DNA from 4 places in the Acinetobacter sp. 70_2 genome. Region 4 is predicted to be linked to each of the others. Evidence: predicted binding sites of a transcription regulator. Region 4 holds the regulator's gene; each other region holds the start of a gene.
The links. Region 4 encodes PhoB, which activates phosphate uptake and scavenging genes when phosphate is short. Its sites were predicted from a motif close to TGTCATNAANCTGTCATAA; they were not measured.
Positions count from the first base shown of each region.

Region 1: AC1PJ9_RS11010 (NAD(+) kinase) is a predicted target of PhoB. The motif match lies at 3,808-3,826, and genes of this name have one in related genera.
Region 2: AC1PJ9_RS15120 (porin) is a predicted target of PhoB. The motif match lies at 2,329-2,347, and genes of this name have one in related genera.
Region 3: AC1PJ9_RS00330 (inorganic phosphate transporter) is a predicted target of PhoB. The motif match lies at 3,362-3,380, and genes of this name have one in related genera.

Region 1 covers NZ_JBWZIP010000015.1:424,254-430,027, forward strand. The annotation lists gene AC1PJ9_RS10995 (NUDIX domain-containing protein) at 1-770, shown strand, start outside; gene AC1PJ9_RS11000 (tetratricopeptide repeat protein) at 793-1,344, opposite strand; gene mrcB (penicillin-binding protein 1B) at 1,365-3,761, opposite strand; gene AC1PJ9_RS11010 (NAD(+) kinase) at 3,947-4,855, shown strand; gene AC1PJ9_RS11015 (YeaC family protein) at 4,852-5,124, shown strand; gene AC1PJ9_RS11020 (hypothetical protein) at 5,187-5,594, shown strand; gene AC1PJ9_RS11025 (glycosyl transferase family protein) at 5,633-5,774, opposite strand, start outside.
Region 2 covers NZ_JBWZIP010000015.1:1,278,285-1,284,058, reverse strand. The annotation lists gene AC1PJ9_RS15130 (DUF6231 family protein) at 1-279, shown strand, start outside; gene AC1PJ9_RS15125 (YidB family protein) at 379-969, shown strand; gene AC1PJ9_RS15120 (porin) at 1,079-2,185, opposite strand; gene AC1PJ9_RS15115 (HIT family protein) at 2,440-2,853, opposite strand; gene AC1PJ9_RS15110 (YARHG domain-containing protein) at 2,872-3,141, opposite strand; gene AC1PJ9_RS15105 (GFA family protein) at 3,406-3,831, shown strand; gene AC1PJ9_RS15100 (hypothetical protein) at 3,961-4,161, shown strand; gene AC1PJ9_RS15095 (hypothetical protein) at 4,663-4,887, shown strand; gene AC1PJ9_RS15090 (TonB C-terminal domain-containing protein) at 5,065-5,439, shown strand; gene AC1PJ9_RS15085 (class I SAM-dependent methyltransferase) at 5,675-5,774, shown strand, end outside.
Region 3 covers NZ_JBWZIP010000001.1:84,390-90,163, reverse strand. The annotation lists gene metH (methionine synthase) at 1-2,963, opposite strand, end outside; gene AC1PJ9_RS00335 (hypothetical protein) at 2,984-3,259, shown strand; gene AC1PJ9_RS00330 (inorganic phosphate transporter) at 3,427-5,058, shown strand; gene AC1PJ9_RS00325 (D-serine ammonia-lyase) at 5,224-5,774, shown strand, end outside.
Region 4 covers NZ_JBWZIP010000012.1:370,970-376,743, reverse strand. The annotation lists gene phoR (phosphate regulon sensor histidine kinase PhoR) at 1-1,242, opposite strand, end outside; gene phoB (phosphate regulon transcriptional regulator PhoB) at 1,252-1,962, opposite strand; gene AC1PJ9_RS05600 (TetR/AcrR family transcriptional regulator) at 2,218-2,889, opposite strand; gene AC1PJ9_RS05595 (SDR family NAD(P)-dependent oxidoreductase) at 3,086-3,919, shown strand; gene AC1PJ9_RS05590 (MATE family efflux transporter) at 3,975-5,342, opposite strand; gene AC1PJ9_RS05585 (pyridoxal phosphate-dependent aminotransferase) at 5,448-5,774, opposite strand, start outside.

The sequences.
Region 1 (5,774 bases), on a different contig from region 4:
AAACACCAGAAGAAGCTTGCCGCCGTGAAATTTATGAAGAAGTCGGTATTGGTTTAAAAGATTGGCATCAATTTGATTATATTCACCATGAATATGATGACATTATCGTCAACCTTCATTTGTTTCATAGCTATGTGCCTGATGAATTATTAAATCTTATTCATCAGCCTTGGACATGGTACACACGTGAACAGTTACTTCAATTAAACTTCCCGAAAGCCAATAAAGACATTATTAAAAGATTGTATTGGCCGCATTTTATTAAAATTAGTCCCACGCTGACTCCAGCCGAAAATGATGACACTTTAGTGTATTGGCGTAATGAAAAAGAGAGTTTTGATCAGGCAGATCTAGAAAAATTAGCTCTTTTAGATACAGATCAGCTTTCAAAATTAATCGTGAATATCGATGTTTGGCACAAGCTAAAACCTGAGTTAAAAAGTCATATAAAAACGGTTCATCTTAAGCAGTCTCAATTAATGAGTTTGCATAAAGGCGACTTAGAGGTGGGAGTACGTTTTATTGCTGCTTGTCACGATGCAGTTTCTTTACAGCATGCTCAGCAAATTGGCTGTGATGCTGTTTTTGTAAGTCCTGTCAAAGTAACAGAAACCCATCCAGACGCTAGCGCATTAGGATGGGATCGTTTAACTGACTTGATTGAGAAATGCCAGATTCCCGTATTTGCTTTGGGAGGCATGAGTCCTGATGATTTAGCTACAGCACAGCAACATGGTGCGTATGGCTTGGCAGGTATTCGTAATTTTTAATAAGACATAAAAGTATTAAAAGCTAGAGCGCTTTTAATGCTTGCTGTGCTTCCTGAACAGTTTTTGGGTTATTACGCTGTTGACCAGCTTTTAAAATGGTTAGCCAAAGCTGTTTTTTCATTGCTTGGCTCTGAGCAAAGCTTAAACCACGTCTAGCAAGAGACTCAGCATTAGCATATTGCTGTTTATGATTTGCCGTGAGTGCAAGAAATAAATAAGTCTCAGCCGCCTGTGGTGCTAAACGCTGCGCTTGAAGGGCATAGCGCTCAGCCTCCGACCATTGCTGGTTTTTGTAAGCTTGCTCAGTTTTTTGCATTAATGTTTTAAAAGCAGGTAACTGGCTTCCATCATCATTAAAGCGTTGGGACTTTTTCTGCTGAGGAACAATCACTTGTAAACTTTTACGTTGAATATCTGGATGATCATAAGGTGTAATTTTTACACCAGATGGCGTCTCAGTATTCTTTTTCTCGGTAACAGGCGGTGTTTTCTCTTTTGGGGCTGAATGATCTGGTAAAGTTGTACAGCCGACCATAAGTACAGCACCAATATAAAAAACACCTTTCTTTAACATATCCTGTTTCCTGTCAACGCTTACTTGTTATAACTACCACTAGAAATCACATGTGAGTTATTCGACAGATCTTGTTCCATCTGGTTTTCACTCTCACGAATATAGCTATCGCTATTATCCGGTTGAGAAGCTGGTGCTGTGTTATCACTTTGTGGTGCGTATGTTGGATCAACTTGATAATACGGTGCTCCACATGGCGTAGCACGATGTGGAACTGTATGTGTCAGCATAGGGATATACATCGCACCAGCACAAGCCTGTGCCGATAAATCACCTGTTGCATGGTCAATCCATTGCCACTGTACAGTGTCTGGCTGACGTAAATTTACCGGTGTTTGACGTAATTGTTTCATCACATTAATCCACACCGGCAATGCACCAGATGAACCTGTTAAGCCAGTCACTTTGTTGTCATCTAGACCTAACCATACTACAGCGACATGGTTACCCGAATAACCGGCAAACCATGAGTCACGTGTATCGTTAGTCGTACCTGATTTACCAGCCAATTTTAACGCAGGAGGTAAGCTATTGTACGCTGCGCGGCCCGTACCTGAAGACATGACCTGTTGAAGGCCGTAGTTCATGATATAGCCAACAGATGGATCAATCGTTTGTTGTACATTTAGGCCATAACGATCAAGTAAACGACCATTGGCATCTACCACAGAGCGAATCGCACGAGTTGGATATTTGAAACCACCTGTAGCGAAGTTTTCATAAATACCGAGTACTTCCATTGGCGACATATTAACTGCACCAAGGAAAATAGAAGGGTAGGCAGGAATTGGTGATTCAACGCCAAATTTTCTTAAGTTATTGGTAAATGTAGATAACCCAAATTCTTGACCTATACGAACAGCAGAAAGGTTATAAGAGTTTGCTAAGGCTTCACTTAAACTTACAATGCCATGACCACCGCCACTATAGTTTTTCGGTGTCCAACTTTTACCGCCGTCTACAGGAATACTGATTGGTGCGTCTTCAATTTTACTTGCCCAGTTATAACGGCCAGACTCAATTGCACTTAAATAAATCACTGGCTTCAATAAAGAACCGACTTGACGTTTTGCATCTAAGGTACGGTTAAAGCCAGTAAAGTCTTGAGTTGAGCCAACGGCTGCAATTAACTCGCCATTTTCAGGATGTGCAATCAGTACTGCACCTTGCAAGTTTTTCAAGCGGGCAGGGTTGCTTTGAGTCAGACGTTCTACAGAAGCTTTAAATGCATCTTGAACTTGAGTTTGAGCAATAGGGTCCAAGGTCGTAAAAATACGTAATCCTTGATTGGTTAAATCGCTTTCTTGATATTCGGTACGTAACTGACGACGCACAATATCTAAGAAGTCAGGGAATTTTGCAGGACCTAAGCTTGGTTTGCTCAGTACATTTAAAGGACGTGCGATTTCAGTTTCATATTCTGCTTGAGTTAAATAACCCATTACACGCATGTTATTTAAAACTGTATCACGACGATTTTTTGCGCCTTCAGGGTTTTTCCAAGGGTTATATAAAGATGGACCTTGAACCAAACCGACTAAATAAGCTTGTTGCGCGACATTCAGTTCACGAAGTGGTAAACCAAAATAAAACTGTGAAGCCAAGCCATAACCATTAATTGAATAGTTACCGTTTTGGCCTAAATTTACTTCATTTAAATAAGCTTCTAAAATTTCATCTTTGCTGTAATGCAATTCAATGAGTAAAGCCATTAGGGCTTCATTCACTTTACGTTTTAATGTGCGTTCAGGTGTTAAATAAAAATTCTTAACTAACTGTTGTGTCAGGGTTGAACCACCTTGGCGACGTCCTCCAGTTACATTACTCACCAAAGCACGGGCCGTACCACGAATTGAAATACCGTGGTGGTGGTAGAAATTACGGTCTTCTGTAGAAATTAAAGCTTCAATGAGGGGTTTAGGAACATTATTGAGTTTGATCAGAACGCGGTCTTCATTATGCTGAGGATAGATCCCCCCAATGAGCATAGGTTCTAAACGAGCCACACCTGTTGAAGAAGGTTTGGTACTGCGTACCTCTGCAACTTGGTCGTTTGCAAAACTAAGTTCTAAAACTTGTTCAGGTTCTACACTATCACCATAGTCGAAACCGCGAGTATGTACATACATGTTGCTACCTTGAGCAACAAAGGTTCCAGACTTGTCATAATTACTTGAAGTTTTGTAACCTAATAATTTTAATTCTTGGGTAAAATTTGCTTGAGTAATAGGTGCATTATTATAAATTTCCAAAGGCCGAGCGAATACTTTGGCAGGAATGTCCCAGCGCTGTCCTTCAAATTTTTCACGGATAATATTATCTAAACGAATCAGATAGATACTAAGAGCAATAAAAGCACCAATCACCAATATGGAAAAAATTAGTGCGAAGAAACCGATACCACGTTCAAACTTCATATAAATGAGATAAAACCCTAAACAATACGTTAATGATGCGATAGCTTGTCATCAATTTGCAATGATAAAACTGTGAATAAATGGAAAACTTAGATTGAATTTTACAGCATCTTGTTGTTATGTTTTTTTAAATTAATCAGGTTAATGTTATGATAGCGTAGAATCGCAGCGGAGCTTACTCATTCGTGCAAATTTCACATAAGTCCTTCAGAAACGTCGGGTTAATTGGTCGACCGGATAAATCATCAGTTGTAGAAACACTATGTTTAATTCATGACCATTTGTTAAGTTTAGGCCTAAACCCCATTTTTGATCAGGAAACTGCCGAATTAGTGCCCTATGATCATGCACAAGTTGTTAGTCGTCACTTATTAGGTGAAGTTGCTGATCTGGTGATTGTAGTCGGTGGAGATGGTTCTTTACTTCATGCAGCTAGAGCTTTAGTTCGCTACAATACACCTGTCATTGGTATTAACCGTGGGCGTTTAGGATTTTTAACAGATATTAAGCCTGCGGAAGCTATTTTTAAGCTTGATCAGGTTCTACAAGGTCATTTCCAACTTGATCGCCGTTTCTTGCTTGAAATGGAAGTACGTACCAATGGCGAAGTCATTTATGACGCAATTGCTTTAAATGATGTCGTACTACACTCAGGTAAGTCGGTACATATGATCGACTTTGAACTCAATATTGATGGTCAATATGTTTACCGTCAGCATAGTGATGGTTTAATTGTGTCGACACCGACAGGATCAACTGCTTATGCATTGTCGGGTGGTGGTCCAATTTTACATCCGAGTATGGATGCGATTGCATTAGTCCCTATGCACCCCCATACATTATCTTCACGCCCAATCGTAGTTGGTGGGCAAAGTGAAATTAAAATTGTTATTCGCGAAAATCGAGTGTTACCGATGGTGAGTGCAGATGGTCAACACAGTGTATCGCTCAATGTTGGCGACAGTTTGCACATCCGTAAACACCCATTTAAATTAAGTTTATTACACCCACCAGGTTATGATTTCTATATGGCTTGTCGTACCAAACTGGGTTGGAACCAAGATTTTGAATCTTTTCAAAGAGATGAATCATGAATATTGAACAAATGCTATCTGTTTTAAACCCTGAAATTGTAGAGCGTTTAAAAACAGCAGTAGAAATTGGTAAATGGCCAAATGGTGTTGTTTTAACGAAAGAACAGCGCGAAACATGTATGCAAGCTGTGATTGCTTGGGAGTTAAAGAACTTACCGGAAGAACAGCGTAGTGGTTATATTGACCGCGGAACGAAAGAAGAGGGTGAAGAGTGTGATGATGATCATCACAAGCATGAACCTGAGTTTAAACCGATTCGTTTTGTTTAATTTAGGAAGCTCAGTGATTACTGAGCTTTTTTTATGTTTATCAAAATATAATAAAGAATCATATGAAACATTTAAAACCTGTTTACGTACTATTATTTCTCATATTGTTTAGTGGTGCTGCATTGGCCAAACAACCTATTGAGTGTTTACTCAACGTGAAGGTTGTTGCGAGTCAGAAATACACTTCACCTCAAGCTAAATATACAAGTATAAAAAATGACGGTTATCCCATGTTATTGATTGGGATTCAGGTGCTGGAGTCGCAAACAATACATAGCTCCCAAAAGATCAAAACGCATCATTTATATTGTAAGAAACTTATTGGTCAACAACGAGATGCTTATCTTTCGGGTCCCTACGATTCTAAGAAGATTACAATCAAAATAGGCGATCATTTGAAACTAAAAAATATTCATTCTTCAGGTCAGGAATATCCATTTTGGCCAGATTTTTATTATGTTGAGCCTTAAAGCCAAGACTATCCTATATAATCTTGGCCATTCGTATTTTAGAAACGACTATTCCACAACGCTTTGGCTTTATCCATTGCATCATCATAGCTATTGACTACCCCCATGGTATATAACGCAATACCCATGGTTTCTGTTACTGCCATTTCACCATATTCATGATGCTGCTGACCAAGCCAG
Region 2 (5,774 bases), on a different contig from region 4:
TTTGATACAGATGAAATGCAAAACATTAGCGATGTGCAAAAATCACAATTATTAGTAAAGTTAAGAGATTTATTAGCAAAACGAATTGTTGTAGTAAGCAAACGCAGTGATGAACAGTTATTACGTTCTTTAGGTTTCACGCAACTCATTGATAAAACTTCACATGATAGTGATTTCGCTTTATGGCAATTTAACATCTTGACCTATAAACATGTTCCAGACTGGTTTAACTCAAAGTTTTGGGCAAACCCGGAAAATTGGAATAAATTCCGCTGGTAAAGGGCCACTAAATCTCTTTCAAAATTTAACAATTTCGCTTTTGCTGTCTTAACAGAAAAACGCGTATGCTCATGTATAAACCATACATAAGAGTTACACATGACAAATTTAAGCAACATTGTAGAAGTTTTGGCTCAACAAGCTTTAGGTGGGAACCAGCAAGCATCAGGTCAAGGTGGTTTAGGTAGTATTTTAGGTTCTGTATTAGGACAAATGGGTGGTAATAATTCTTCTGGTGCTCAAGGCGGTCTGGGTGGAGTATTAGGTTCTGTATTAGGACAAGTGACTGGTAACAACAATGCGCCTCAAGCTGGTGGCGGCGTACAAAGTTTATTAATTGCTGTTGTGCCTTTAATTCTAGGTTGGGTGCAGCAACAAGGCGGTTTACAGGCTGCTTTAGAAAAGTTAAAAGGAGCTGGTTTAGGCAGTCAAGTTCAAAGTTGGGTTGACCCAAATCAAAGTAATAGTGAAGTTCCAACTCAACAATTACAAAGCCTATTTAACCCAGCAGATATTGAACAAGTTGCCCAGCAGGCTCAAGCGCCAAAAGAACAAGTTTATGGTGCGATTGCTTCTGTCTTACCGCAGGTTATTGATTCTTTAACACCTCAGGGTGATAGTACAGACCACCAAGAAGCTAATCAAGACATTCAGAATGTGATGAATCTGGTAAGTGGTTTCTTAAAATAAGATATAAATTTATAAAAGCCGATAATTTTTATATCGGCTTTTTTAGTCGGAACAATAAAATAAAAGGGCAGAAGCCCTTTTATTTTATATATGAACTGAATGTAACTGATTAGAAGTTATATTCGATACCAGTACCAACAACCGTTTGTTTGTCGTTATCACTCAACCAATCACGTTTTTGTTGAGCAACAATGCCGTAGAAACGAGCTTGTTTGTTGATTTGGTAGTCAAGACCTACACCGTATAAGTCAATTTTACGATCTGCTAAACCACTTACTTGTGTTTCAGCAGAAGAATATTCTGCTTTTACTTTAAGTTTAGTATTCGGGATTTTATAAGCAGCTGTGATTGAATAAGCTTCTTCTTGTAAATCACGGTAAGCTTTACCAGCTTTGTCAACTGATCCATCTGCTTTGTATGTTTGACCATATGCAGTCAATTCATCAGTAGGTTCAGCATGTTGCCATAAAGCGCCAATTACTAGACCTGTTTTTGCGATGTCATAAGAGCCTGTTACACGGTAAGCATCTGTATAAATATCTTTCAGACCATAAGCCGCATATTTACCTTTAATACCAAAGTCACCTGCAGCCGCAATTGCTAAGCCAAGGTCTTTGTTTTCATAACCAAGCGCAGTTGATACAGAGTCAAAACTATTATTTTTGCTGTCTTTACCAGTTTCACCTGGTTTATTATCACTAGTACTTTCACCAGTTTGAGCCATGATGTTGAAAGTTATACCAGCTAATAATTTAGGATCTAATTCAAAACCAATTACGTTATCTAAACGGTTTTCACCATACATGATATTAGTAATATCTAAACGTGTATCGTCATTAAAGATATCTTGGTTATTACCAGCAGCAGTTTTAAAGTAAGAATCGTATTTACCTACTTTTAATGTACCAACACCATCAGTTTTTAAACCGATATAACGGTTACGAGCGCTAAGATCACTATCAGAACCTGAACCATCAGTAGAGATTGCCCACTCAGCTAAATAAACAGCAGATAGCTTGTCAGTTAATTTTTCTTCGCCTTTCACCCCAATGCGAGAAGCGTTTGAGTTAATTTCAGTAACGTCACTTTTCCCATCGAAATTTTTATTGTCAACTTGGTTAATAGAAACATTCAGTTTGCCATACAAAGTTGGCGCTGCTTGCACCGCGTTTACGCTCAAAGTTGCAACTGCGGCAGCGAGTAGCAATTTCTTCATTGAGATTTCTCCAAAAAGTATTTTAAAAATGGCACATGCCTGTTAACTAATTATTTTGTAGTTGACTTGTGTACAAAAAGTTACAGAAGCTCACCAACTTGCTAAGAAGTATCTGTAAACTTTGTGACAGTGGAGTGAAGAGGAAATGACAGTTTTATGACAATTAAAAATTAGAAATATTTTATTTTCTTTTGATTTTATTACACTTTTTAAATAAAAAAGCGGAGCCGAAGCTCCGCTTTTAAGGCTTTAAATCAAAGAGCTGCTTTAATTTTTTCAGCTAAAGCCTTGATTTTATCTTGATCTCCTAATTGTGCAGCATGTTTACCAAGTTGGTGAACATTTGTCGGAATTAGGTGAAAATGAACATGAGGGACAGTTTGTCCAGCAGCAGCACCTGATAATTGCATGAGTACAATTCCATCAAGATTCAGTGCGGTTTCCATTGCTTTCGCAATTTTTTGCACGATCTGAATGGTATAGGCTGCCGCTTCAGGCGGTAAATCAAGTAAAGTTACTGCAGGAGTTTTTGGAATAACTAATGCATGACCATCGGCTTGGGGCATAATATCCATAAAAGCTAGAACTTGATCATCTTCATAGAGTTTTATCGCAGGAAGTTCACCACGTAAAATTTTTGCGAAGATATTTTGATCATCATATGCCATGTATTATTCCTTTAAATACTATTTACACTTCAATTCTTTTTGACGTTCTTTAATTGCGTCTAGACGTTGCTGCTCTTTATCAGAGAATTTTGGCTTAGTCGTATGACAGTTTTCATTACCATATTTTTCTTTAGCATCTTGGTCTTTAAAACAAAAGCCTTTTGATGCATAAATCAAATTGTAATCATCTTGCAATTTTTGACATTCTTGCTCAGGTGTTGCAGCTTGAGCACTGAAACCGGCAAGGGTTACCATTCCAGTGAATACTGCAACCAATAATTTATTCATGAGCTTTTCCTCAGTTAAAGGTATGAACCTGTACTCAATATAAGGTTTATTCCCAATATTTCAATGACTATTAATTACTCAAGTGTTATTAAAAATCATATTTGATCTTATAATACAAAAAAGCTTTACATATCAATATCTTTTTTTAAATTTATTTTAAATCAAGTGTTTAGGTCTTATTTTATATTAAACAATAAAAATATATACATAATAAATATTTAACGTCATTATTGAAATTCCATAGTGATGAATTAAATACATTATATGAGTAACATCGGTTCTTGTTTATGTAATCAAGTAAAGTTTTCTATATCCCGTGAAATAAAAACGGTTTATCACTGTCATTGCAGTTTATGCCGAAAACAAACGGGTACAGGAGCGAATGCGGCTACTTTGGTGAAAGAAAGCCAATTTAACTGGTTGGCTGGAAGTGAATATGTCGCTACCTATAAAAAGGAGACTGGTTTTACCTCGTCGTTTTGTAATCAGTGTGGTTCGCCAGTACCTAATAAAATTAATGGTACAAACTATATATGGATACCATTAGGGCTTTTGGAACAATCATTTAATCCGGACTTAAAGCTTAATTTTTGTATAGAGTCAAAACATGAATGGGTGGTGTTAGCGAACGCTCATAAAAGTTTTGACCATTTGCCTGTTATTGAGGAATTCTTAAAGTACTTCGAATAACATCATTCTTAAATTTTATATCTTTTAATACTTCTTAAGTGTTCGTTACATAAATGATGTGTGTTCACTGTTGAATATATCTGACATTTAATTGAGCATGAAATGACATAACTTAAAAGGATGGTTCACATGATAAATGAAGAAAAGCCTTTAAATTTTGAAGATGATGACGAGCCTCTTGATTTTGAAGATGAAGAATTCACAGATGATAAAAAAGAGGATGAAATGTATAACTCGATCACTAAGGATGGATCTAGTGTTGACCCCGCCGATGATGGCACACGACATATTCGTCCAGAAGATGGCGATCCTATAGAACTTGATGAGTAAGTACATCAGTTTAAAAAAGATTAGTCTTTTTAATCTTTAAGTATAAGTGTAATATCCGAGCGCTGTCACAAACAGCAAAAAGTCCTGAATGATCAGCGCAAAAAATCAAAAGGGTAAAGCCTGCTTACAAAGCGGGCTTTTTTATTTTTATAAAATTATAGATTACGAAAATTAATTTATTGTGACTGTAAAAACTTATTTTTTTAAAAAAATAGTTGGACACCATAGATGAGAGGCTAATCGATGCTCCTATTGTTTGTAATGAGCATTTAAAAGAAGCACGAATGTAAATAATAAAAATAAAAAAAGTAGAAAGACCATGAGTTAAAACATATCGTTAAATTATTTAGGTATTTTACACAATTTAACATTTTATGCAAATTAGTTTACATTTCATTAAGATTTGTTAAAGGTTCGACCTGAGATTAATCGTTTTAAATATGTGACAATTAAAGCATAATTTGTTAAATTGTTTGATTTTTATAACAACAGGTGAACTAAATGAAGAAATTATTATTTGTCCTTATTGCTGGGTTTGGGCTAGAAGGTTGTGCGTCACTGACGGAAAAAGCTGATGAAAATTATATTAGCAAGTCACCAATTACCCCAGTCAATACTGCATTTAATGATACGAAAGTACTTGAGCATGGAATTTTTACTGAGCAGGATATTGCTGATATGCCTGAGCATTCAAATATCAATTCACGTTATAAAATATCATTTTAAGTCAATACTTAAAATTAAAATTGAATAGTTAAACTAAATAATCCAGTAAATTAGCAGAAATTTAAAATTTACTAAAATTGCATTTAGTAATAGCTATTAAGTATAAAACCACCGGTCAGGTGGTTTTTAAAACGATAAAATGTTAAATTTTAATCATTGAAAAAATTGGTTTTATAAATGAAAAGAGTCATTATTTTAACTTCTATATTGTTATTAACTGGGTGTGCAATTAACTCAAAGACATTATCACCGACTAAAAGTAGCGATGATAAAATTATTTTAGAGGCTGAAAAATATAAGCAACAATATCAAAAAAAGATATTTAAAATTTGGGATATTCCACCGTCTTCAGTAGGCATGAGCGCCAGTGTAAAAGTCTTTTTAAATGATAGTGGTGAGATTGAGCAAATTATTTTTCTAGATAAAGAAGATCCAAAGTTTAAATCGAGTATTGAAAAAGCAATATGGCGTGCAAGTCCTTTTGTTTTACCTTCTAATCCTGATGTAAGAAAACAGGTAAGAAAGTTCAACATCAAATTTATGGCAAAGTAAATTTTAAATGTGAACTTCGCCTTTTTATTTGTAGAAACCACCGAGAGGTGGTTTTCTATATTTAAAATTATAAATAACAAATATATAGAAAAACTTTTAAACCTCATTATGTCATTTCTGTAACTGCATAAGTGACCAAGCTATAACTTTATTTTATTAATTATTTAAAAACTAATCATTATTTTTTATCTACTTTTTCTTTTATGGTTAGCTCATCGAAGAAGAGGAATAAGCCATGTTGAATCAACATGAGATAAATTTAAAACAGTACCAAAATAAATCTTTAAGTTATTTGAATAGCACAGCTCACTCTGAAGGAGTTGAGTTTGATAAGT
Region 3 (5,774 bases), on a different contig from region 4:
TCTTTCAACATCGCTTGTGCTTGGTTGTAAAGGTCAGTTGCCGCTTCACCCACCACTTCATCTTCTAAAATTTTCGGGAATTTACCTGCCAAGCTCCAAGAAATAAAGAATGGTGTCCAGTCAAAATAATCTACGAGTGTTGCAAGCGGATAATTCTTTAAAACTTGTGTTCCTAAAAGATTTGGTTTTGGTGGCACGTAGCTTTCATCAATTTTAAAACCATTTTCAACCGACTCTTTATAAGTCAGTTTGGCCGCTTTTGGTTGCTTGTTGGCTAAACGTTCACGAATTTTGGCATATTCAGCACGGTGTTCTTCAATAAAGTTTCCACGCATTTCTTTTGAAAGGAGAGTGGTTGCAACACCCACAGCACGTGAAGCATCAGCCACATAAATCACAGCATCGTTTTGGTACTGAGGATCAATTTTTACTGCTGTGTGGGCTTTAGACGTCGTCGCACCACCAATCAATAAAGGAATGTTAAAGCCCTTACGCTGCATTTCTTTCGCAACAAATACCATTTCATCTAAAGATGGAGTGATCAGACCAGACAAGCCAATGATGTCACATTTTTCATCAATTGCAGTTTGCAAGATCTTCTCGCAAGGTACCATCACACCAAGGTCAACAATATCGTAGCCATTACAGCCAAGTACCACGCCTACAATATTTTTACCAATATCGTGTACGTCGCCTTTAACAGTTGCCATGAGGACTTTACCTTTAGATTGTCCTTCAGACTTTTCAGCTTCAATGTATGGGTTGAGCCATGCTACAGCTTGTTTCATAACACGGGCAGATTTTACAACCTGTGGTAAGAACATTTTGCCTGAACCGAACAAGTCACCAACCACGTTCATACCGTCCATCAGCGGTCCTTCAATCACATCTAAAGGACGTTTTGATTTTAAGCGAGCTTCTTCGGTGTCTTGGTCAATATAAGTGGTAATACCTTTAACCAATGCATATTCAAGACGTTTTTCAACTGATTCATTACGCCATTCAAGGTTTTCGGCTTCTTTGGCAGCACCGCCTTGTCCGCGGTATTTTTCTGCTACTTCAAGCAGTTTCTCAGTCGCAGCTTGACCAGACTCACCTTGGTTTTGGTTTAAGATGACATCTTCAACAGCTTCTTTTAGCTCGGCTGGAATGTCATCATAAATTGCCATTTGACCAGCATTCACAATACCCATGGTCATGCCTTGCTTAATGGCATGGTACAAGAACACAGAGTGAATCGCTTCACGAACGGGTTCATTACCACGGAATGAGAATGAAACGTTCGATACCCCACCAGAAATCATGGCATGTGGTAAGTTCTGTTTAATCCAACCTGTCGCCTCAATAAAATCGACCGCGTAGTTGTTGTGTTCTTCAATACCTGTTGCCACTGCGAACACGTTAGGATCAAAAATAATATCTTCAGCAGGGAAGCCCACTTCATTTACTAAAATGTCGTATGAACGTTTACAGATTTCGCGTTTACGTTCAGCAGTATCAGCCTGTCCAGCTTCATCAAAGGCCATCACAATAATTGCGGCACCATATTGACGGCAAAGGCGGGCTTTTTCGACAAACTCGTCATAACCTTCTTTTAAAGAAATCGAGTTAACAACAGGTTTACCTTGTACGCATTTTAAGCCAGCTTCAATGATTTCCCATTTTGATGAGTCAATCATGATTGGCACACGTGAAATATCAGGTTCAGATGCTACAAGGTTTAAAAAATGCACCATCGCATTTTGCGAATCGAGCATCCCTTCATCCATGTTAATGTCGATAATTTGCGCGCCAGCTTCAACTTGTTGCTGTGCAACTTCTAAAGCTTCGGCAAAGTTTTCTTCACGAATGAGACGTAAGAATTTTTTAGAACCAGTAACGTTAGTACGTTCACCAACGTTTACGAAAAGTGAGTCATCATGAATATTAAATGGCTCTAAACCACTTAAACGGCAAGCAGGTACTGTTTCAGGTACTTGGCGAGGCGCAATATCTTTTACTGCATTGGCAATGGCGCGAATATGATCTGGTGTCGTACCACAGCAACCACCCGTAATGTTAATTAAACCGCTTTCAGCAAATTCTTTTAAGAAAGCAGCAGTTTGCTCAGGCGTTTCGTCATATCCACCAAATGCGTTTGGTAAGCCTGCATTTGGATGCGCTGAAACAAAAGTATCTGCGACATCAGAAATAGTTTTTACGTGAGGACGCATGGCATCTGCACCAAGCGCACAGTTAAAGCCAATTGAAAGCAAATCACCATGACGAACAGAGTTCCAGAAAGCTTCGGCAGTTTGGCCTGTTAAAGTACGACCTGATGCATCGGTAATGGTTCCTGAAATCATAATTGGTAACTCACGACCAATTTGTTTGAAGACTTCTTTAACTGCAAAAATGGCTGCTTTACAGTTTAATGTATCAAATACGGTTTCAATCAAAATGATATCAACACCGCCTTCAATCAGTGCATGAGTCGCTTCAATGTAGTTTTCTTTTAACTCATCAAAGGTAATGTTACGAAAAGCAGGGTCATTTACATTTGGTGAAATTGAACAAGTACGCGATGTTGGACCGAGTACACCAGCAACAAAACGTGGTTTGTCTGGAGTCGAGTACTTTTCACAAGCTGCTTTGGCTAAACGAGCTGCTTCACGGTTAATCTCTGGAACAAGATCTTCCATGTGATAGTCAGACATTGAAACACGTGTGCCGTTAAAGCTGTTGGTTTCAATAATGTCTGCACCAGCATCAAGATAAGCTTCATGAATGCCTTGAATGATTTGAGGTTGTGTCAAAACTAAAAGGTCATTATTACCCTTTAAGTCATGTGCCCAATCAGCAAAACGCTCACCACGGTAGTCGGCTTCTTCTAATTTATGGCGCTGGATCATCGTTCCCATAGCACCATCAATAATCAGAATGCGTTTAGCAAGAAGCGCTTTTAGGGTGGCAAGCGTAGACATAGAAAACCCCGATCTTTTATATGAATTTAAAAATGCGGCGCTATTGTAACAGAATAGCAGCACAAATGATGACCTACGAAGGTCATGAGTTGATGAGAGAAAAATTAAAAAAGAGGGGGTTTTATGACAAAAACGAAAGAATTTTCATGAAATATTCATCAAATGATCATGATATTGAAATATTTCATGATCAATATGCCGAAATATTACAGTTGTTCTGTGTAAAAAATAGACATCCAGGTCATTTTATTTGTTTTTTTGCTGTAAAAATAAGCACAAAAGGAGCTTATAAATAATGATTTAAGTTATTGTATTTTAAAAATAAAATAAAAATTAGCGAGGAAAGGTGCATCAAATGAGGTCAAAATATAAAAATTTGACTTCATCAGGCGGCTCTTTGTCATATAATTGTCATAATTTAATTTAAGAATACAGAGGATTTTATTATCCTCTTACCGTCTGCATGAATTCTAATCTACCCCCTGTTTCGGATTCAAAACTTGCGGCAAACCTGCAAGCAAAATCGACGAATGTACACGTCCCAACACCGAAATTTTTTATGCCGGTGTTTCTGACGATTATTGTTGCAACACTTATTTATATTGGGTTTCAGGTTAGTGCTGATTTAGCGCATGTTCCACCTTTGAGCCTTTATTCAGTTATTCTTTTATCGACTGCACTTTTCATTGCATTGGGCTTTGAATTTGTTAACGGTTTCCATGACACTGCGAATGCAGTAGCAACGGTCATTTATACAAATGCATTGCCTGCACCAGTTGCAGTCATGTGGGCTGGTTTTTGTAATTTCCTTGGGGTAATGGTCGCAAGTGGTGCTGTTGCTTATGGCATTATTGCATTGCTTCCTGTTGAACTTATTATGAATATGGGGAGCGGTGCTGGCTTTGCAATGGTTTTTGCATTGTTAATCGCTGCAATTCTTTGGAACTTGGGTACTTGGTTCTTAGGAATCCCAGCTTCTAGCTCTCACACCTTGATTGGTTCAATCTTGGGTGTGGGTATTATGAATCATCTATTGAGTGCATCGACTGGCGTAACGACCAGTGGTGTAGATATGGATCAGGTGATTAAAGTAGGTAAGGCATTATTATTTTCACCTTTAATTGGTTTTGCTTTTGCAGCAATCTTATTCTTGTTGGTTAAAACTATTTTCAAACGCCAATTAGAATTATTCCAGCCACCTGAAGGTAATAAGCCACCACCAGCAATCATTCGTGCAATTTTAATCTTTACCTGCACAGGTGTAAGTTTTGCACACGGTTCAAATGACGGCCAAAAAGGTATGGGGCTCATCATGCTCATTTTGGTTGGTTTAGTACCATTAGCTTATTCAATTAATAAAAACCTCGATACACAACAGGTTCAATCATTCCACCAGCTTTCTTCTCAAACTGCTGTTTTGTTAAACCATAATCAGCAAGAATTGACTGATGAAAAAGCGCGTGAAGTTTTAACTAAATATATTCAAACTAAGCAACAAACACCTGAAGTTGTACCAGCATTGGCAAGTATGACTGACCATTTAGGTACTCGTGTTTCTAGCTATCGCGACTTAAAAGATATTCCTGAAGCTGCGATTAGTGAAATTCGTAATGACATGTATTTAAGCACAACGACGTTTAAACGTTTGGACAAAGCAGATGCTTTACCAAAAATGGATGATTCACAGAAAAAGCTTGTGAAAGATTATCGTAGTAGCTTGGATTCATTCTTACAGTACATTCCAAACTGGGTGAAAGTTGCAGTTGCATTGGCACTTGGTCTTGGTACTATGGTTGGTTGGAAACGCATTGTGGTGACTGTAGGTGAGCGTATTGGTAAGGACCATATGACTTATGGCCAAGGTATGTCTGCTGAGCTTATTGCAATGAGTACAATTGCAGCAGCAGATGGTTTAGGTATGCCAGTTTCAACTACACATGTTTTAAACAGTGCTGTTGCAGGTACCATGGTTGCAAATAAATCAGGTCTAAACTTTAATACTGTTAAAACAATCTTATCAGCTTGGATATTTACTTTACCTGCGACCATCTGTTTGTCAGGTGGTTTATATTGGTTGTTCTTAAAGTTCATTTAAGTTGTCTGTTTAAATCTAAAAAGCCACTATTATTAGTGGCTTTTTTATTGGCATATTTAAAAAAAAAAGATCGCTTTTTTCAGATAAATTCAGTAAAGAGTTAATGATGATTGCGAACACTTAGTGCTAAGTGATTGGCTCAAAAAATTGATGAAAGGATATAGGATGAAAACGGTTCAACTTGATCAGCTAAAACAACAATTACCACTCATTCAAACATTACAAGATTACCAAGAAACATTTTGGTTCAATCCAAACCGTTATCCTTTAAACGATGCTCTCGCGAAAGTAGGACTGACCGAGCAAGATGTAAAAGATGCCGAGGCTAGGCTAGAACGTTTTGCACCTTACTTGGCAAAAGTATTTCCGGAAACTCAAGCACAACATGGAAAAATTGAATCCGCGTTAGTAGAAATTGCAGATATGCAGCAAGCCCTATCTGTAACAAAACAACAGGAGCTTACGGGAAAGCTTTGGCTTAAAAAAGATAGTCATTTACCTATTTCAGGTTCAATCAAGGCACGTGGTGGTATTTATGAAGTTCTGGCTCATGCTGAAAAATTAGCAATTAAGGCTGGGCTTCTTAAGTTAGAAGATGATTACAGTAAACTTGACCAAGATGCATTTCGAACATTTTTTTCCAAATATCAAATAGCGGTAGGCTCTACAGGTAATCTTGGTTTATCTATTGGTATTATGAGTGCGAAGCTCGGGTT
Region 4 (5,774 bases):
CGCCAAGCCTAAACCTGTACCACCTGTTTGACGACTACGGTCGCTATCAACACGATAAAAGCGTTCAGTCAGTCGTGGCAAATGTTTAGGATTAATTCCAATGCCCGTGTCTTGCACACTAAAGTAAGCATGTTCACCATCATCATGCCAGCCAATGGTAATAGTTCCGCCTTTTGGTGTGTACTTGATGGCATTGGTAATTAGATTACTAAATGCGCTGGCAATTTCCATGTCAGAACCAATCAGGTCACAGTGGCTATCAATGTGTAAATTGAGCGTGTGTCCATAATCGGCATTGTAGGCCTGAGCATCATCAAACAATTGATTCATTAAACTCGGCATTTCAATAATCTGATTTTTTGCAATTTTCTTATTATTTTCTAAATTAGATAACAGCAGTAAGTCATTGACCAACGCATTCATACGCTTGGTTTGTGACTGCATTTGATCAAATGCACGTTTCCAGCGTGGACTAATATCTTCCTGATCGGTAAATGTCTCGATATAACCACTCAGCACCGTTAATGGCGTACGAAGCTCATGCGAAATATTATCGACAAAGTCTTTACGCATCTGCTCAAGGTTATGCATACGAGTCACGTCGTAAGCCACCAATAAACGACTTTCTCCACCAAATCTTGTGAGCTTAACCTGCACATAGCGGTCATCATCAAGACTCGAATGGAGTTTAATCCCATCTGGTGCTTGATCAATATTGTTAAAATATTCAATAAAAGTAGGCTGGCGCAAAATGGTTAATAAGTTACGACCACGGTCGAGAGGACTGATTCCCAATAAACGCTCTGCGGCAGGGTTCCACCATTCAATTTGATGTTGATCATCAATGAGTACTACTGCTTCAGCGAGGGCAACTAAAGAAGATTGAGCACGGTCAATCAGCCCCACCATTTCGGCCTGAACAATACGTTCCTGACGCTGAGCACGATACACATTAAATAATAATGCCCCCCAAATACCACTTAGGTTGGGAGGAACATCGTAAGGGTTGTTGGCAATCCAGTCATTCACCAAATATAAAGAACGCAACTGGAGTGCAAAAAACACCACGAAGGCGATAAAAATACAGCTCCAGAAATACCCAACCCCTAAACCGACTAAACCTGCAATAATCAGGAAAAATAATAAAAGTCGTAAATCTTGTTTAGCAAACGTCCACAAACTACTGTAACGGGAAAGCTTTTGTTCACGTACCTGTTCAGGGACGGGGTAGGGTTCATACATAAATTTTGGTTAACCTGCGGCTAAATCTGCACGTGTAGAGAAACGATAACCTGTACCACGTACGGTTTGAACAAATCGGTCAACACCAAAAGGTTCTAACACTTTACGCAAACGACGGATATGTACATCGATGGTACGATCTTCAATGTATACATTACCGCCCCATACCTGATCGAGCAACTGGGCACGTGTATATGCACGTTCCGGATGGGTCATAAAAAATGCAAGTAAGCGATATTCTGTTGGTCCCATATCTAAAATACTGTTACCAAAGCTCACGCGTTGGCTTACAGGATCAAGAATTAAACCATTGGCATCAATGGTTTTTTCACCGCTTAATGCATTTGCACGGCGTAAAACAGCTTTAATACGAGAAACCAGTTCACGGGTTGAGAAAGGCTTTGTCATATAGTCATCTGCGCCAGCGTCTAGACCTTGTACTTTGTGGTCTTCTTCTCCGCGAGCAGTGAGCATAATGACTGGAATTTCTGCTAGGTTTTCATCACGTTTTAAGCGGCGGCATAAATCCACACCACTTACGCCTCCAGGTAACATCCAATCAAGCAAGATAAGCGCCGGACGTTGGTCGACGATAATTTGATGAGCCTGTTTGGCATCTTCAGCCTGTAAACATTGAAAGCCTGCCATATCCAAAGAAGTATGGATCATTTCACGAATGGGAAGCTCATCATCGACAATTAAAATATAGTCATCTTTCACAGCGTAATACCTTGTAGATTTTAACGGTGAACCGTTTTGTAGTTATGACAGGCTTATTACAAAGATTAATTATGACAATTTCATTGCAGAAAAGTCTATAAAATCGAATTTAGCAATAATTTGTGACAAAAATACGGCAAGCACATGACCGAATGATGACAGGGCGGCATAAATTTTCTTAAAGCCATTCAAGGTGTTACCAATTTGCTTTCAGCTAGGTTTTTGGACTTAAAGTAGTGTCAAAAAACTTTAATATTATTTTGAAACTTGTGCCAATAAAGACAAGAAAACAATACGGCAGGCTGTCAAAACTTGTTCAAGAGACTGCTCAAAGCCACCCATGACCCATCGAATTGCAATTTGCGTAACATATCCGTTTAGCCCTGTCGCAATTAAAGAGAGCTCATTTTCCTTATGCTGTATTTGTGGCATGGTCAGCATAACGAACGCTTGGATCATACGGTCAAACTGAGCAAGGGTTTCTTGAATGGTGGCCTGATTATGTAATTCCTGAACCAGAACTGCATCTACATAGACAATACGGGCTAAACGAGGATCTTCTTTTAAGGTGGTCAGCAGTGCTCTTAAGCCTGCATCGACCATTTTTTCTGGATCTGGCGCAGCTTTAATCACAGCTTGCATTAAGTTTTGCTGTAACTCTTCAATCATTTTTAAAAAGATGGTCTGGAATAAATCCTCACTCTTTTTAAAAGATTCATAAAAATAGCGTTCAGTGAGTTTTGCTTCTTGGCAGACATCCTTTACCGTCACTGAAAAAAAGCCAAGGGTCCCATAAGTCGCAATACCCGCTTCAATGAGTTTTTCGCGGCGAGCTTCTTTACGTTCGGAAAGAGATAACCCTTTGAACTGACGTTCTTTACTCACAGTTTTTGTTTTCTTTTTACTGGTTGAGTCGTTTGTCGCCATAAATAAATGGTTTCCTGATTTATCGGTTTTTCGGCAAATATGAGGCCTATGATAAAGCGGTCAGCAGAATTGTGCCAATCTATCTGAAATTACAGTGTACTATATTGACAATGATTATTGTCAAAATTATATTAAAAGAGTCTAAAATGCACATGCAATGAACCGGTTGTGCAAATCGAAAAACAAAGGATGGACAATGAAAAATTTTAAAAACAAAGTCGCTGCAATCACGGGCGCAGGTTCTGGCATTGGGCAACAATTAGCAATTCTCTTGGCAAAACAAGGTTGCCATCTTTCATTAAGTGATATTAATGAAAAGGGTTTAGAGAAAACTGTTGAGCTATTAAAACCCTACAGTAACATTACTGTAACGACCAAAAAGTTAGACGTTTCTGACCGCGAAGCAGTAAAGCAGTGGGCACAGGAAACCGTGCAAGATCATGGTTCTGTTAATCTCATTTTTAACAATGCTGGGGTAGCTTTAGGCTCAACTGTAGAAGGGGCAACCTACGAAGATTTAGAGTGGATTGTTGGAATTAACTTCTGGGGCGTGGTTTACGGGACCAAAGAATTTTTACCGTTTATTAAGCAAACTCAAGATGGTCACATTATCAATATTTCTAGCTTATTTGGTTTAACAGCTCAGCCAACTCAGTCTGGCTATAATGCGACTAAATTTGCGGTACGTGGTTTTACCGAATCGTTACGCCAAGAGCTAGATATTGAAAAATGTGGTGTAAGCTCGTTATGCGTACATCCGGGAGGAATTCGTACCAATATTGCGAAAGCTGCAAAAATGAGTGATAGCTTGAGTAGTTTAGGTATGGACCCAAATAAATCGATTGAAAACTTTGATAAGTTCCTACGTACCCCACCAGAAGAGGCAGCCCGTCAAATCTTAGACGCAGTTTTGAAAAATAAACGCCGTTTACTCATTGGTAGTGACGCAAAAATTCTGGATGCATTCCAACGTTTGTTCCCGACAGGCTACCAACGTGCTTCAACGATTGTCACGAAATGGATGAAATAAGATTTAAATTAAAAAAGCCATCAATTGATGGCTTTTTTTATAAGGTTCAAGCTTTTTAAATCAGGACTTTGATCTTCTTTTTCTTCCAAATAAACTGGTAATACAAGCCTTGAACAATACAGAGGCTGACAAATGCCAAGGCATAGGCAAACCAGATTCCTTTAAGTCCCCATATTGAGCTAAACCAGTAAGCACATGGAATTTCAATAAATAAAATAGCTGAGATATTGAGTAACATTGGAGCTGTCACGGTTCCGCTGGCACGCATGATGGATGCAAAAATAGCACCTGCACCAAAGAATAAAATTGCCCAAAGTACAATAAATAATAGCTGCTGCCCTAATACCACCACGGTTGGGTCGGTAATAAATAAAGCCATTAAGTATTTTGAAAAGAGATAGCCAAGCGCAATTAAGGTACCTGTAAATAAAAAGTTCATACCTAAAGCCGTGCGGGTAACACGTGCGAGTAGGTCTGATTTACCTGCACCAATGGCTTGTGCTGCAAAAATTGAAGCTGCAATTGAGATTGATAAAGCAGGGAACTGAATATAGTTGAGTACTTGGTTTACGGCACCATACGCAGCTGTCGCATGAGCTCCAAAGCGGTTAACTAAACCTACAATCACGAGTCCCGCCATAGAAGTCGTAATCATTTGAATACCGGTTGGAACACCTAAACGTAAAATGATTTTGCTCAATTCTGGGTTGTGACGGATATGTTGCAAAAGCTGGCGGTTCGGTCGAAGCGGATGCTTTTTCTTGTTTAGGTAAATCGCAAGGAAAATTAAGATAGCCACATAGCCAGTGATGGTTGCAATTGCGGGTGCAATAATCCCTAGAGCAGGTAAACCAAAATAACCCTTAAGCAAAATTGGGGTAATGACCAAACCAATTACGCTAGTTAAAGCAAGGGCCAGTAAAGGCGTGGTACTGTCACCCACACCACGTAAAATAGAGGTGTAGATAATATAGACAAATAGAAGGGGACTACCCGCTAACATCCATTGCACATAAGGCAAAGAGAGATGCATGACCTTTGGGTCGGTGCCTAAAAGCTCTAAAATATCATGGGCAAAAAATACACCAATAATCGCGGTAATGATTCCGCCAATAATGGTCATAAACAGGGTGGAGCCAACCACACTTTGAACTTTTTCAATATTCTGTGCACCCCATGCCTGTCCTACTAACACTGTGGTGCCTGTTGAAATTCCGATAATAAAAGCCAACAGTAAAAATAAAATAGGGAAGAAGACAGAGACTGCGGCAATTGCATCAACTCCCAGCATTTGTCCAACAAAGATGGTGTTAATGGTACCAGATAGGTTTTGCAGGATATTGGTTGCAATAAGCGGCAATAAGAAAACAAAAAATGTTTTCCATAGATTTTGCTGATGAATTAAAGACTGTCTTGGTGGCATGTGTTCTCCATCGCCCATCTCTTTGATGAGCGGGGCGGATATTCAACTTAGCATATTTAGATGAGATTTCTTGTAGTGTTTTACTAGGCTAAGTTTCTAAATTTATTAACATTCATTCAAGATTTCTCCTGCTTTTTGCAATGTCTCATCATTTTTAGCAAAGCAGAAGCGAATCAGGCGTAACGACTCTGGTGCTTGCTGGTAAAACACCGAAACAGGAATAGCCACAATTTTATGTTGCTCGGCAAGAAACTGGCACATTTCTACATCGTTTAAGTCGGGTCTAATTTGACTGTAATCAAGGTTTTGGAAATAAGTACCTTGAGATGGCTTAAGTAAAAAACGGCTATTGTGAATTGCCTGATTAAATCGATCTCGCTTAGTTTGATAGAACTGTGAAAGTTCCTGAATGTGTTCTGGATGTTGCTGCAT